4 regions of the Acidovorax sp. LjRoot129 genome follow, and region 4 is predicted to be linked to each of the others. Evidence: predicted binding sites of a transcription regulator. Region 4 holds the regulator's gene; each other region holds the start of a gene.
What was found. Region 4 encodes sigma-54, which starts transcription at its own class of promoters, with help from an activator protein. Its sites were predicted from a motif close to TGGCANGNAANCTGCTTT; they were not measured.

Region 1: a site for sigma-54 is predicted at 2,701-2,718, ahead of nirB (nitrite reductase large subunit NirB). Genes of this name have one in related genera too.
Region 2: a site for sigma-54 is predicted at 2,780-2,797, ahead of ACSQ3Q_RS24295 (pilin). Genes of this name have one in related genera too.
Region 3: a site for sigma-54 is predicted at 1,772-1,789, ahead of ACSQ3Q_RS01365 (TorF family putative porin). Genes of this name have one in related genera too.

What each region holds. Positions count from the first base shown of each region.
Region 1 is NZ_CAXUSE020000001.1:2,201,599-2,205,536, reverse strand. It holds gene nirB (nitrite reductase large subunit NirB) at 1-2,475, opposite strand, end outside; gene ACSQ3Q_RS10095 (single-stranded DNA-binding protein) at 3,320-3,625, opposite strand; tRNA gene ACSQ3Q_RS10090 (tRNA-Pro) at 3,764-3,840, opposite strand; gene ACSQ3Q_RS10085 (MerR family transcriptional regulator) at 3,870-3,938, opposite strand, start outside.
Region 2 is NZ_CAXUSE020000001.1:5,311,029-5,314,966, reverse strand. It holds gene ACSQ3Q_RS24305 (CHASE2 domain-containing protein) at 1-1,845, shown strand, start outside; gene ACSQ3Q_RS24300 (MBL fold metallo-hydrolase) at 1,875-2,666, shown strand; gene ACSQ3Q_RS24295 (pilin) at 2,864-3,412, shown strand; gene ACSQ3Q_RS24290 (TfpX/TfpZ family type IV pilin accessory protein) at 3,538-3,938, shown strand, end outside.
Region 3 is NZ_CAXUSE020000001.1:290,313-294,250, reverse strand. It holds gene amt (ammonium transporter) at 1-582, opposite strand, end outside; gene glnK (P-II family nitrogen regulator) at 617-955, opposite strand; gene ACSQ3Q_RS01365 (TorF family putative porin) at 1,005-1,736, opposite strand; gene ACSQ3Q_RS01360 (YifB family Mg chelatase-like AAA ATPase) at 1,951-3,495, shown strand; gene ACSQ3Q_RS01355 (MarR family winged helix-turn-helix transcriptional regulator) at 3,655-3,938, shown strand, end outside.
Region 4 is NZ_CAXUSE020000001.1:4,956,075-4,960,012, forward strand. It holds gene ACSQ3Q_RS22685 (hypothetical protein) at 122-346, shown strand; gene ACSQ3Q_RS22690 (glutaredoxin domain-containing protein) at 450-926, shown strand; gene ACSQ3Q_RS22695 (RNA polymerase factor sigma-54) at 993-2,588, opposite strand; gene lptB (LPS export ABC transporter ATP-binding protein) at 2,688-3,470, opposite strand; gene lptA (lipopolysaccharide transport periplasmic protein LptA) at 3,467-3,938, opposite strand, start outside.

The DNA.
Region 1 (3,938 bases), 2.8 Mb from region 4:
AATCTGGCCGCGCTCCTCCACGAACAGCACGTTTTCATCGGCCTTGTCGCTGTTCACGAACGAGCGGAAGCGCTTGCGCGTTTCGGGGTCGGTCACTGCGGTCTTCCATTCGCACTGGTAGGTGTCCGCCACATGCTGCATCTGGGCTTCAAGCTCGGCGCACAGGCCCAGGCTGTCCTTGATCAGCACGTCCGTGAGGTAGCCGAGGCCGCCTTCGAGGTTCTCGCGCCAAGTGCTGGTGCGCTGCAGCCGGTCGGCCGTGCGCACGTAGAACATCAGCACCCGGTCGATCATGCGCACCAGGTCTTCCTTGGTGAGGTCGGACGCGAACAGCTCGGCGTGGCGCGGCTTCATGCCGCCGTTGCCGCAGATGTAGAGGTTCCAGCCCTTTTCGGTGGCGATGATGCCGATGTCCTTGCCCTGCGCTTCGGCGCATTCACGTGTGCAGCCGGACACGCCGAACTTGATCTTGTGCGGCGAGCGCAGGCCCTTGTAGCGGTGCTCCAGCTCTACCGCCAGGCCCACGCTGTCGCCCACACCGTAGCGGCACCAGGTCGAGCCCACGCAGCTCTTGACCGTGCGCAGCGACTTGCCATACGCATGGCCCGACTCGAAGCCGGCGGCGATCAGCTCCTCCCAGATGGTGGGCAGTTGCTCGACGCGCGCACCGAACAGGTCCACCCGCTGGCCGCCCGTGACCTTGGTGTACAGGCCGTACTTCTTGGCCACCTGGCCCACGGCGATAAGCCCGTCGGGCGTGACCTCACCACCGGGCATGCGCGGCACCACCGAATAGGTGCCGTCTTTCTGGATGTTGCCCAGGTAGTAATCGTTGCTGTCTTGCAGGCCCGCCAGCTCCTTCTTGAGCACGAACTCGTTCCAGCACGAAGCGAACACGCTGGCCGCCACGGGCTTGCAGATGTCGCAGCCCAGGCCCTTGCCGTGCATGGCCAGCAGGTCGTCGAAGCTCTTGATCTCGCCCACCCGCACCAGGTGGTAGATCTCCTGGCGCGAATACGCGAAGTGCTCGCAGATGTGGTTGTTCACGGCCATGCCGCGGCGCGACATTTCCATCTTCATGACCTGCGTGACCAGGGGGACGCAGCCGCCGCAGGTGGCACCCGCCTTGGTGCAGGCCTTCATCTCTGCAATGGTGCAGGCGCCCTCGCCCACCGCGGCGCAGATGGCGCCCTTGGTGACGTTGTTGCACGAGCAGATCTGCGCTGCATCGGGCAACGCTTCCACGCCCAGGCCGGGTTTGGCCTTGCCGTCGCTGGACGGGAAGATCAGGAACTCGGGGTCTTCAGGCAGCGCGATGCCGTTCAGGGCCATTTGCAACAGCGTGCCGTATTCGGTGGCATCGCCGATCAGCACGGCACCCAGCAGCTGTTTGCCGTCCTCACTGATCACGATCTTCTTGTAGATCTGGCGGCGCTCATCCACGTACTGGCAGGTGCGGCTGTGCGGCGTTTTCGCATGCGCATCGCCGATGCTGGCTACATCCACGCCCATGAGCTTGAGCTTGGTGCTCATGTCCGCGCCGACAAAGGCGGCGTCGGCGTCGCCTGCGATGTGGCGGGCGGCTACACGGGCCATGTCGTAGCCGGGCGCCACCAGGCCGAAGGTCTGCTCGTTCCACGACGCGCATTCGCCGATGGCATACACGTCGTGGTCGCTTGTGCGGCAAGCACTGTCGATGGCCACGCCACCGCGCGGGCCCACGGCCAGCAGGGACTGGCGGGCCAGGTCATCGCGGGGGCGGATGCCGGCGGAGAACACGATCATGTCGGTCTCCAGCCAGGTGCCGTCGGCAAAGACCATGCGGTGGCGCGCGCGGGCGCCATCGGTGATCTCCTGCGTGTTGCGGCCAGTGTGCACCTGCACGCCCAGTTCCTCGATCTTGGCACGCAGCACGCGGCCGCCGCCTTCGTCTACCTGCACGGCCATGAGCCGCGGGGCGAACTCGACCACATGGGTTTCGAGGCCCATGTCGCGCAGCGCCTTGGCGCACTCCAGGCCCAGCAGGCCGCCGCCCACGACCACGCCGGTCTTCGACTTGGCGCCCGAGGCCTGCATGGCCTCCAGGTCTTCGATGGTCCGGTAGACGAAGCAGTGGTCGCGGTCGCGCCCGGGCACCTGGGGCACAAAGGGGTTGGAGCCGGTAGCCAGCACCAGCTTGTCGTAGGGCAGCACCTCGCCATCGGCCGTGGTCACGGTGCGGATGCGGCGGTCCACCGATGCCGCGCGAGAAGCAAGGCGCAGCGTGAAGCCGGTGCGATCGAAGAAGCCGGGCTCGACCAGGGAGAGTTCGTCGGCCGAAGTGCCGCTGAAGAAGGCGGACAGGTGCACCCGGTCGTAGGCGGCGCGTGGCTCTTCGCACAACACGGTGACTTCGGCACCGGTGATGCCGGTCTCGGCCAGGCTTTCGAGGAACTTGTGGCCGACCATTCCGTGGCCGATGAGAACAATTTTCATGATCGTGGTCCTGCAATGACCCGAGTGCCTGGAGGGCTCGAAGCAGGATGATGTGCATTGCGGACCTGAGAGGCCGGCACTGCACTTCACCCTCCGCGGAACACGGGTGTGGTTGGAACAGCCAGGCGTGCGGCACCGATGCCGTGGTTCGCCCGGGTTCCGCCATCATTAGCGGAGGGATGTTTTCGGTCCACAGGCAGCTTTACCGGCGGAGCTGCAGGTGTTATCGCAATATCCATGCCGAGCCGATACGGTGCTGTAGAACGCTCTCAAAAGGTCTCCGCCACTAAGCCTGCACAGTTGTACGCCTCGCGGCTGCGGAATCGCATCAATGCGGTGCAGGGCATCACCAAGTTAGGGCGAGTGGTCCACCCGCGATTCCATAGCTCGATCTACCTGCAGCTGGTTGCAGTAAAGGCGGCGCGAGAAACCCTCTCGCGGCTGCATTTCTTTGGCCCCGATATGCTGCTCCGCACACGCCCTACCGCGTTACCGGTGCAATTTTTCGTTTCTCCACAGCTATATGACCCACATCCTCAGAAAGAACCGGTAGCCTGTGCGCAACCACGTTAATAAGCGAGACCATCAGCATGACGGAACGCAGAGCCACCACGGACAGACGCAGCGGCAACGATCGCAGGCAGGAAGAACAGGGCCCACCCACCAACTACGAGCGGAGGCGCACGGTGGAAGCTAGGCAGCCAGAGCTCACCGAGCTGCATTTGAGCGAAGAAGAACTTAAAGAATTGGGGTTCACCCAAGAACAGCCTGCGCCGAAGGCGCCCGGTTGAGGAACACCACAGCGCAGCAGCCAACGCCCATGCGCCCGCGTTCAGGCAGACGCTCAGTGTTCTGGCTCGCGCGCCATCACAACCCGGTGCGCCACCATGTCCAGCGCGGGCCGGGTGTTGCCCTGCTTGTCAGTCCAGACTTTTGGCACCAAGCTGCCCGCAATAGCGACTGAGTCACCGTCGCGCAGATGGTGAAGGGCTGAACGCACGTCCGTATCAAACGCAATCACGTTCACGAACAGGGTTTCACCCTCCGCAGTATTCGCACGCACCTTGGCGACACTGAAGAGCTTCCCGGCTTTGTCAGTGCGCTGTTCGGCGTCTCCGTACAGGCGTCCCGCGACTAATCCATCGATCATGTGAGTCCTCGGCCTGGCGCGTTGATGAGGTGGCGCATGGCGGTTATGGCTGACAGCAAACAATGCGCTGTACCTTAGTCATTCACAGACACAAGCAAAAAGGCCCAGAACCTTTCGATTCTGGGCCTTTGCAATCAATGGTCGGCGTGGCGGGATTCGAACTCGCGACCCCTTGCACCCCATGCAAGTGCGCTACCAGGCTGCGCTACACGCCGACAAGACTTAGATTATATGCAGAAAAATACTAGTTCGGAGAAAGCAGCGCACGAATCTCAAATAATTCCTGGCGCACTGCGTTCGAGTCGAAAGAGAA
Region 2 (3,938 bases), 350 kb from region 4:
TTGGCCCCAACGCTGGACTACGACGCGTTGTTTGCCCATTCGCTTCAGGGTAGGCCAGTGGTTCTGGGCTACTACCTGACCAGCGATCGCGACGGCCGAACGAAAGGGGTGTTGCCGGTACCGGCTTTGCCCGCTGAGCGTCTGCGCGGCCTGCCATTGCGGGCGACCTCATGGGGTGGATACGGCAGCAATATTGAAGAGTTGGCCAAGGCCGTGCCCGTCGCTGGCTTTTTTAACTCCATCACGGATGACGATGGAGTCGTTAGGTCGCTGCCTTTGCTTGCGGAGTACCAAGGGAAGTATTACGAATCGCTCGCGCTGGCGATGTATCGCACGGCAATGGGGCTGCCGGAGGTTCACCCTGGCTTTGCCGGGCCCACCAATACCCAAGGCGGCTACGACACCCTACAAAGCATCTTGCTACGCCAAGATGGCCGCACGTTGACGCTGCCGGTCGACGACAAGCTTGCCACGCTCATCCCTTTCCGTGGCCCCGGCGACGTCAACGGCGGATCGTTCCGCTACATTTCCGCTTCCGACATTCTGGAGGGCAAGCTGCCGCCGAAAAGTTTGGAGAGCCAGTTGATACTGGTCGGCTCGACAACTCCCGGCTTGCTGGATTTGCGCGCGACCCCGGTTGGCCGCACCTATCCTGGCGTTGAAACCCATGCCAATATGCTCTCTGCTTTTCTGGATGGCAAGAACATTGTGCGGCCTGACTATGCCGTTGGCTTCGACGCAGTGCAGTTGATCGCGACGGGTTTTTTGCTGGCGTTTGCGCTACCCGCGCTTTCTGCAACTTCGGCCGTGCTTCTCAGCCTGGGCAGCGTCGCCACGCTGATCACCGCCAACTTGTGGCTGTACCTCGGTCACGGCTTGGCAATGCCACTCGCTACGGCAATCGTGATGACAGTGCTGGCTTTCACACTCAACATGGTCTACGGCTATTTTGTGGAAAGCCGCTCCAAGCGAGAGCTGGCTGCTCTTTTCGGCACCTATGTTCCTCCGGAACTGGTGAACGAGATGGTTAAACAGCCGGAGAGCTATAGCATGCAGGCTGCGAACCGCGAGTTGACTGTCATGTTCTGCGACATGCGAGGGTTCACCGCCATGTCGGAGCAGATGGAGCCGTTGCAACTGCAGGCCTTGCTCAACGACGTATTTAGTCGGCTAACACATGTCATCCGCAGTCACAGGGGCACTATCGACAAGTACATGGGGGACTGTGTAATGGCGTTTTGGGGGGCCCCCGTAACCACCCCTGATCACGCCCGCCTTGCCGTCTCCGCCGCCATCGAAATGGCGGCAGCCATTGCACAAATTAATGAAAGCCACCGCGTGTGTGGGCTTCCAGAGATAGGTGTCGGCATTGGCCTGAACACCGGCAGCATGTGTGTGGGAGACATGGGCTCGAATCTCCGGCGCAGCTACACCGTAATTGGCGACGCTGTCAATCTCTGCTCCCGTCTTGAAGGACTATCCAAGCACTATGGCACTTCCATCGTCGTGAGTGAGAGTACCAAGCTGTTGGCGCAGCAGTTTTCATGGCAGCAACTGGATCTAGTGCGGGTGAAAGGCAAGGCGCAAGCAGTGGCCATTTTTTCACCATTAACCAAATCCGACGCGTTTGTTGAGTCGCAATTATTGGAATTGGAAGTGTGGGGCCAGTTCCTCACTGCCTACCGAGCGCAGGAGTGGGCACAATGTGACGATTGCCAAGTGCGACTGCAAAACTACAACCCCGGCAGCCCGCTGTACGCCCTGTACGAACAACGAGTAGAGCGCCTGCGGCAGCAGTCATTTGACCCGAACTGGGACGGTGCTACCAATTTCGACAGCAAGTAATTGAGTCAATCAACCCTGAAAGCCATCTTATGAAGGTTCGTGTGCTCGGATGCTCCGGCTCCATCGCCAAAGACTGCCACACGACGTCTTTTCTGATTGGCGACAACCTCCTGATCGATGCAGGCACCGGAGTGGGTGACTTGACGCTGGAAGAGATGCGCAAGATCGATCATGTGTATCTCACGCATTCACATTTAGACCACATTGCTGCGTTGCCGCTGATGCTAGATGCTGTTTCTTCGCTGCGTGATATCCCGGTTGAAGTTCATGCGTTGCCGCAGACCATCGACGCATTGCAGGCACACATTTTTAACAATGTCATCTGGCCGGACTTCAGCACCATTCCAACGGCGGAACAGCCATTTCTTCGGTATCGCCCCATTGCAGTGGGGGAGCAGGTCACCATTGATGGGCGCGTGTTGGAAGTGCTACCTGCGGTGCACAGCGTGCCGGCTGTTGCATTCGCACTGCTCGGAAATACCGGATGGTGGGCTTTCAGCGGGGATACAGAAAGAAACCCGGCATTCTGGAGCTGGATCAATGCTCGACCTGTATGCCAACTGGTGATCGAAACCGCATTCAGCAATCGCGAAAGCAGCTTGGCAGCGAGAAGCCTGCACCTCTCCCCCATCACGCTTTCCCAAGAACTCGCCCAGCTGCGTACTGACCGAGCGTTTCCCATCTACATCACCCACACAAAGCCCTCGGAGACCGAGCTCATCATGGATGAAATTCGCCGCTTCGAAACTGCGCCGGTGGGCAGTGCAGCGACGGCACACGACATACGGTGGTTGCGAGCGGGAGACATCTTCGATTTGTAGCCACCGACTTCCAACGACAATGATGGCAAAACAAAAATGTCACAAAAGGTGACGTTTGAAGCCGTTTTGCCCTGGTTGCCCTCAAGAACTCCAACGATTGCTTAACACCATGCTGGCACGTAATGTGCTGCTCTTCAGCCAACCTGGCGAACTGTTCGACAGGTGCGAACTTGTTAACCGACCCCGAGGAGAATTTTATGAAGCGTACCCTGCAAAAAGGTTTTACCCTGATCGAACTGATGATCGTGGTAGCGATTATTGGTATTTTGGCTGCTGTGGCGCTGCCTGCCTATCAGGACTACACCGTTCGTGCGCGTGTGACGGAAGGTTTGAGCTTGGCTGCTGCGCCGAAATTGGCCGTTACTGAAACGTATGCAGCAAACAATGGCACCGCTATTGCCGCTTGTGCGAGTCCGTGTACTGCTTTGCCAGTTGCTGGCGGTTTTGGATATCAATTCACACCGACGAAGTATGTCTCTGGAATGTCCATTGCTGCAATTCCTGTAGCTCCGGCAATCGGTTCGGGCCGCGTTACCATAAACTACGCTGCAGCAACTGGTGCGGGCGCTATGTTCATCGGTCTCACCCCTGGTAGCGGCGGTATTTCTGCAACCACAGGATTGCCCACTGCTGCAATGGTTTCTGGCGCACCCGTGGTTTGGGGCTGCACCGTTGGCGCAACGCAAGCTGCGCCAACCGGTGGCACGGCTCTTTACAAGTACGTACCCGCCAATTGCCGCTTCTAATTCGGCACAGTATGCATACCGCTTAGTGGTATGCAGTAAAAAGAGCGCTCTGCGCTCTTTTTTTTAGCCGCAAGTTTAAATTATTGGTCGCAGGGGTTCTTATTGATCGGTGTCGAGTGTGTTTTATGACCATCGCCTCCTTTTTCACATATTTTTTGCCCTATCGAGCCACAAGGGCCTTGCGTGCTGCCGCCTTTCACCTGTCGCTTTCGGCTGCAGTGGTCGCGATCGTGGCATTGTTGGTCTTCGGTTTCTGGTTTCCGGGGCCGCTACGTCAGCTAAGTGGCGGTGCTGAGTTGTTCTGGCTGATTGTTAGCGTCGATATAGTTTGCGGCCCTTTACTCACAATGGTAGTTTTTAACCCTACCAAACCGCAATCCGAATTGCGCCGTGACTTAGCGATGGTGGCCGCCATCCAATTACTGGTTTTGGGGTACGGCATACATACCCTTAGCTACGCCCGCCCTGTGGCGCTGGTATATGAAGTTGATCGCTTCCGAGTAGTGTCAGTTGCGGACATTGACGA
Region 3 (3,938 bases), 4.7 Mb from region 4:
CAGGGCGCAGGTGATGCCGGCGAACGTGGCCTGGAAGGCGGCAAACACCACTTCAGGAATCACGACACCCTTGCTGAACGTGGCAGCGTTGGCAAACGTGCCCGCAGCGTTGTCCCAGATGCCCTTCATGAACAGGCGGTCAAAGCCACCGATGAAGGCGCCGCCTTCGGTGAAGGCCAGGCTGTAGCCGTAGACGAACCACAGCACGACGATCAGCGAGAACGTGACCATCACTTGCATCAGCACGGACAGCATGTTCTTGCTGCGCACCAGGCCGCCGTAGAACAGGGCCAGGCCGGGCAGGACCATCAGGATCACGAGGATGGTCGAGGTCATCATCCAGGCGGTGTCACCCTTGTTGGGGACGGGAGCAGGTGCAGCTTCGGCAGCGGCCGGGGCGGCAGCCGCTGCAGCAGCGGGTGCTGGCGCAGCTGCAGGAGCGGGGGCCTCAGCGGCCGGCGCGGCGGCGGCTGCCGGCGCGGTGGCAGCCGCTTCGGGGGTGGCGGGTGCCTGGGCCAGGGACAGGTTGCCCATGGTCAGCAGACCCAGCCCCAGGATGAAGGAAGCAATCAGTTTTTTCATGGCGTTCTTCTCTTGTGTCTGATGCGGCCGGCCCTTACAGGGCTTCCTTGCCGGTTTCGCCGGTACGGATGCGCACCACCTGCTCCAGGTGGGTCACGAAGATCTTGCCGTCGCCGATCTTGCCGGTGCGGGCTGCGTTTTCAATGGACTCGATCACGCGGTCCACCAGGTCGTCGGCCACAGCGGCTTCGATCTTGACCTTGGGCAGGAAGTCGACCACGTACTCCGCGCCGCGGTACAGCTCGGTGTGGCCCTTTTGGCGGCCGAAGCCCTTGACTTCAGTGACCGTGATGCCTTGCACGCCGATGTCCGAGAGCGCTTCGCGCACCTCGTCGAGCTTGAAGGGCTTGATGATGGCTGTCACCATTTTCATTTTTTGGTTCCTCCGACAACGGGCGCACGCGGCGCCCATTGAGACTGGCTTACAGGGTTTTGGTGAGCGTGACGATCACGCGCGACTTGTTCACATGGCCGAAGAAGGCCTTCTTGTTGGCGCCCACCACGGCAGCGCCCAGCGAGACGCCGCTGCCGAAGTCATACGCGCCGCCCAGGCTGTAGTCGACGTAGTTGGGCACGCCCGTGTCCTTGATGTCGCTGGCAAAGCGGGTGAAACCCACCGAAGCCTTCAGCGTGATGCTGGGCGCGACTTCCTGGGCGAACGCCAGGTTCAGGTAGCCGGTGTTGGTGCCCTTGCGGCCCGAGCCTGCCTTGGCGCCAGCCCAGCCGAAGTAGTCCTTGGAGATGGTGTGCGAGTACTTGGCGGTCAGCGGGCCCAGGGTGGCCGCGCCGTACAGCTCGGTGGTGTTGCCGTTGGCGTTGCCGGGGTAGATGTAGGTCAGTGCGCCCACGTCAAAGTCCGCGCCCGCGGCCTTGAACTTGTAGCCACCGTACAGGTCGGCTTCGAGCGAGTTGTTGGCCAGCCAGTCGACGCTGGAGTTCCAGTTGCCCACGTACCAGCCGGAGTCGCCGAAGGCGTAGTCAAAGCCGCCTTGCAGCGCGGGCTTGACGGCCTTGGCCTTGGAGGCGTCCTGGTCCTGGCCACGGAACTTGTAGTTGGTGGTCAGGCTGACGTTGCCCGTGAGCTGGGCGCTCGCCAGCATGGGAAGGGTTGCGACAAGGGCAACGCCCAGGGTCTTGATGATGGCGCGGGTCATGTTTCCTCCGGTTGGACAAATAGGGACGAGCGCTTTAAGCACGGACCGTGCCATTGGCCTTCGACCGCGTGCCGCGCAGTTGCTTCGCGTTACAACGATCCCCCGGTACAGTGGCGGTCTGCCCTCGGCGGCCTGGCGCACTTGATTGGTGCAAAACGCTTGGTCCGCGCATCAAAAAAACATAAAACGCACCCATCTGGGGAGAAACCGCTTCATGAGTCTTGCTTTGGTGCAAAGCCGCGCCCTTCTGGGGCTGCAGGCCCCGTCTGTCACGGTCGAAGTGCATCTGGCCAATGGCCTGCCCAGCTTCACCCTGGTGGGCCTGGCCGAGGTGGAAGTCAAGGAAGCGCGCGAGCGGGTGCGGTCGGCGCTGCAGAACGCGGGGCTGGAGTTTCCCCACAACAAACGCATCACCGTGAACCTCGCGCCAGCGGATCTGCCCAAGGATTCCGGCCGTTTCGATCTGCCGATTGCCATGGGCATCCTTGCGGCCAGCGGGCAAGTCGACGGCGCCCGGCTGGCGGGGTATGAGTTTGCGGGCGAGCTGTCGCTGTCGGGCGAACTGCGCCCCGTGCGCGGTGCGCTGGCCACCAGCCTGGCGCTGCAGGCGCAGCAGATCAATGTGCAGCTCGTGCTGCCCCCGGGCAGCGCCGAAGAAGCCGCGCTGGTGCCCGACGCACAGGTGGTGCGTGCCCGCCACCTGCTCGACGTGGTGCGCGCTTTTTTGCCGCCGGGCAGCACCGCTGGGGGCGATGCAGACGTGGCCAACGATGGCTGGACCCGTCTGCAGCCCACGCCGCTGACGGCCCGCACCGCCGGCCCCGACATGGCCGACGTGAAGGGCCAGGCCACGGCCAAACGCGCACTGGAGATCGCGGCGGCTGGAGGTCACAGTGCCCTGATGGCCGGCCCGCCCGGTTCGGGCAAGTCGATGCTGGCGCTGCGTTTTGCCGGCCTGCTGCCCGCGATGACGGTGCAGGAAGCACTGGAAAGCGCCGCGATTGCGAGCCTGGCTGGGCGCTTTCGGCCCGAGCTGTGGGGCCAGCGGCCGACCGGGTCGCCGCACCATACGGCGAGCGCGGTAGCGCTGGTCGGCGGGGGCTCGCCGCCCAAGCCCGGGGAGATCTCCTTGGCCCATCACGGCGTGTTGTTCTTGGATGAGCTCCCCGAGTTTCCCCGCGCGGCATTAGAAGCCTTGCGCGAGCCGCTGGAGACCGGCCACATCACCATTTCGCGCGCCGCGCAGCGCGCGGATTTTCCGGCGCGTTTTCAGATGATTGCGGCGATGAACCCCTGCCCCTGCGGCTTTCTGGGCTCCACGCAGCGCGCCTGCCGCTGCACGCCGGACCAGGTCAGCCGCTACCAGGGCAAGCTCAGCGGGCCGCTGCTGGACCGCATCGACCTGCATGTGGAGGTGCCCGCACTGCCCGCTGAACAGCTGGTGCAAACCCCGCCCGGCGAATCGACCAGCGCCATCCGCGCCCGGGTGGAGCATGCCCGGGCTATCGCACTGGCGCGGCAGGGCAAGACCAACCAGGCGCTGCAGGGCCAGGAGATAGACACCCATCTGCAGCTGGACGACAGCGCCGCGAAGTTTCTCAACACGGCCGCCGCCCGCCTGGGCTGGTCGGCGCGCAGCACGCACCGCGCCCTCAAGGTCGCGCGCACCATTGCCGACCTGGCAGGCGCGCCCACCACCGAGGTGAGCCACGTGGCCGAAGCCGTGCAGTACCGCCGCGTGCTGCGCAGCCCGGTTTGACCCGCCGCAGCCTTTTCACACCAACACTACAAAAACAATAGCAATAAGTGCTTACAGAATAAGCGGTAGGGCATGATTTGACTCAAAATCAGGTCACATCCAGCCCGTCGAGAGCCCTTCGGACCCGCCCCCCCACATCGCACCACCGCCCATCGCCCCATGCCCAGCGCCCGCCCCTCCAAGAAATCCGCCACCACCACGGCCCCCGCCAGCCCAGTCCCCACCACCGAGTCGGTAGACACCGGGTTTCTGCGCACGCTGGTGGGCTACAACGCGCGCCGCGCGTCGCTGGCGGTGATCGAAGTCTTCATGGAACGCATGGCGGTGTATCGCCTCAAGGTGGTGGATTTTTCGGTGCTGTCGCTGGTGGCGCACAACCCGGGCGTCACCTCGCGCCAGCTGTGCGCCACGCTCAACGTGCTGCCGCCCAATCTGGTGGGGAT
Region 4 (3,938 bases):
GCAGCGGCCCGTGGCCCTGTTGACGGGCTCCTCGCGCTGGTGCCACCGTCCTACAGCCCCGCTCCACGCCGCGCGCTACGGTGAATCGAACCCTGTTGTTCTGCCCTGCAAGGAGCCTCCCATGAACCAGACCCCCTGGCCCTTCCCCACCGCCGCGGTGCACCCCAAACCCAGCAAAGACACCGCGGAATCCCCACCGCAGACCGTGGAAGTGCAGCACGTGAGCGAGTCTGCGCTGGACAGCGCGGTGGAAGAGAGTTTTCCTGCCAGCGACCCGGTGTCGGTGGTCACCACCAAGGTGGTGGACCAGAAGACGAGCCCGGGCACCAGCACCCAGGCCGACTGAACAGGCGACCATGGGGGCCGGCACGCGGCACAACGATGGGCGCGGTACTGCGCCCCATGCGCTCCCTTATGCTCTGGGCCAACCGATTTCACCGGAGCTGTCCATGCGCCCCTTCGTCCCGAGCCTGCTGCTCATCGCATCCTTGCTGGCCGCCTGCCTGGGGTCCGCCAGCGCGCAAACGCTCTACAAATCCGTGGGCGCGGACGGCCGCGTGGTCTACAGCGACAAGCCGCCGGTGACAGGCACGGTCGAGAAGACGTTGAAACTCGAGAGCCTGCCCGTGAGCGTGGTGCCGGGCGCCGCTCCAGCACCGGGGGCCGCCCCGGTCGCCCCAGTCGCCCAGGCACGTGGGGAGGTGGTGCTCTATATGGCCAAGTGGTGTGGCTACTGCACTGCCGCCAAGGCATACATGGCGGGCAAAGGCATTGCGTACCGCGAACTGGACATCGACACCCCGGCGGGCAAAACCGCCTTCAGCCAGCTGGGCGTGCGCGGCATCCCGGTGTTGCTGACCCAGGGGCAGAAGATCTCGGGGTTTACGCCGCAGGCGTATGACGCGGTGTTTATGGCGCGCAAGTAGCGCAGCGCTCGCCACAACCTGAGCAGGCGAAAGCGCCGCTCTGGGCCCTGGCCCCTGCCTCGCCCCTTACAGCGCCTTGCGCAGGTTGGCCGGCGCGATCTTGAGCGCCTCGCGGTATTTGGCCACGGTGCGGCGCGCGCATTCGATGCCTTGTTCCTTGAGCATTTCGGCAATCTGGCTGTCCGACAGCGGTTTGGTCGCGCTCTCCGCCGCGACAAACTGCTTGATCAGCGCGCGCACGGCCGTGCTCGATGCATTGCCGCCCGTCTCGGTGCCCAGGCCTGAGCCAAAGAAATACTTGAGTTCGTAGGTGCCGATGGGCGTCGACATGTACTTGGCCGTGGTCACGCGGCTGATGGTCGATTCGTGCAGGCCCAGCTCGTCGGCAATGTCGCGCAGCACCAGCGGGCGCATGGCCAGCTCACCGTGGGTGAAGAAGTTCTTTTGCCGCTCGACGATGGCGCGCGAGACCCGCAGGATGGTGTCGAAGCGCTGCTGGATGTTCTTGATGAACCAGCGCGCCTCTTGCAGGCGCTGCTGCATGCCCTGGTGGCCTTCGCCGCCTTTGTGGCCGCGCAGCGCGCCGGCGTAGATGTCGTGCACTCGCAGGCGGGGCATCACGTCGGGGTTCAGCGCCACGATGAAGTTGTGCTGGCCGTCGCGGCCGTTGGCGCGCCCGGCTTTGCGCACGATCACGTCGGGCACGATGATGTTGCGCTCCACGTCCACGAACTTGCGGCCCGGGCGTGGCTCCAGCCGGGCAATCAGCGACATGGCGGCGCGGGTGCGCTCCTCGCCACTGGCTCCGCCGTCACTGCACAGCAGGGTGAGGCGGCGCACGTCGCGCCGGGCCAGCATCTCCAGCGGCTGCTTGCAGATGGCCAGCGCCGTCTGCACGACGTCGGGGTCGCCCTCTTCGTCAGCGTCCAGCGCCTTGAGCTGCAGCGTGAGGCACTCGGCCAGGTTGCGCGCGCCCACGCCCACCGGCTCCAAGCTCTGCAGCAGGCGCAGGGCCACGGTGAACCGGTGCACCAGTTCTTCGATCTGCTCCAGGTCTTCAGGGCCGGCCAGGGCCGCGGCCAGCTCTTCGAGCGGGTCTTCCAGGTACCCGTCGTCGTTCAGCGATTCGATGAGGAAACGCAGCGCAGCGCAGTCCACCTCGGACAGCCGCAGCGACAGCGCCTGGCGGTGCAAAAAAGCGGTCAGGGATTCGTGCGAGCGGGCGAGTTCGGTGGCGTCGGCCTCGTCGCCCTCGGAGTCGTTGCGGTTGCGCGCGGGCGCATCGCCGCCCCACTCGGCATCGTTGGGCGCCATCTCGACGGTGCCGTCGCCGCTCCAGTCGGGCTCGTCACCGCCTGCAGGCGGGGTTTCGGCCTCATTTTGGCCTTCAGCGCTTGTTGTACTTGCGCTGACAGCTCCTGAAAAAATAGCATCGTCCACACTGTAGTCATCGGCCTGTGCGGGCGTGTTCTCGGCCTCCAGGCCAAACTCTTCGCGCGGCGCCTCTTCGGCGGTGCGCTCCAGAAACGGGTTTTCGTCGAGCATCTGCTCGACTTCCTGCGAGAGCTCGAGCGTGGACAGCTGCAGCAGGCGGATGGATTGCTGCAGTTGGGGCGTCAGCGCAAGATGCTGCGAGACGCGCAGCGAAAGACCGGGCTTCATGCGGTTTCGAATGCGGGCGGACGGTGGAGACGGCTGTCGGGCCAGCCGCCACCGCTGGGCAGCGATTTCACCCGATGAACATGCGTGGGCACCATGCCGTCACATCCTGAAGTGCTCGCCCAGGTACACCCGGCGCACTTCGGCGTTGTCGACGATTTCGGAAGGGGTGCCCTGCGCCAGCACATGGCCGTCGCTGATGATGAAGGCGTGGTCGCAGATGCCCAGCGTCTCGCGCACGTTGTGGTCGGTGATGAGCACGCCGATGCCGCGCGCCTTGAGGAAACCGATGATGCGCTGGATCTCGATCACCGCGATGGGGTCGATGCCGGCAAACGGCTCGTCCAGCAGGATGAAACGCGGCTGGGTGGCCAGCGCCCGCGCGATCTCCACGCGGCGGCGCTCGCCGCCCGACAGGGCCATGGCGGGCGAGGCGCGCAGATGGTCTACGCGAAGCTCTTGCAGCAGGGCCGTGAGGCGGTCTTCGATGGCCTCCCGCGCCAGCGGCTGGCCGTCGTCGCCGCGCTGCAGCTCAAGCACGGCGCGCACGTTTTCTTCGACTGAGAGCTTGCGGAAGATGGACGCCTCTTGCGGCAGGTAGGACAGGCCCAGCCGCGAGCGGCGGTGGATGGGCATGTGGGCAACCGACTGGCCGTCGATGCGGATGTCGCCCGCGTCGCTGCGCACCAGGCCCACGATCATGTAGAACGAGGTGGTCTTGCCGGCGCCGTTGGGGCCCAGAAGCCCCACGACCTCGCCCTTTTGCACGACCAGCGACACGTCCTTGACGACCTTGCGGCTGCCATAGGACTTGGCGAGGTGCTGCACCTCAAGCCGGCTGCCGGCCTGCGAGTCTGGGCCGGAATGGGCAGGCTGCGCGCTCACTTGGAGCCACCGCTGAGACTATTGCTGGGGCGCAGCACTGGCGCTGGCGTGGCGGGATTTGCCTCGGGAGCGGCCGCGCCGGGTGGCGGGTCTTTGGGTGCAAGCACCGCGCGCACCCGGCTGCCGGGGGCTGGCGCATCGCCAGCAGCGTTGGTCGACGATTTGCGCTGGCCGTCCACGGTGAACACGTCGGTGAGGTTGTTGTAGACGATCACGGCACCGGTGATCTCGTCGCTGAGCACCGAGCCGCGGTAGCGGCGCAGCTCTGCGCGGGTAATGAAGCGCACGTTGTCGGCCTTGCCGTCGTACTCGATGGTTTCACCCTCGCCTTCGATGAACTCGTCCGGCGCGCCCGGCACGGTGTCGCGCTTTTGGCGGAAGAAGGCGCGTTTGCCGGGCTCTGCCGTGACCACGCCGTACTGGTAGCCATCAGAGTCCTGGCGCACGTCCAGCCGCGCACCGCGCAGG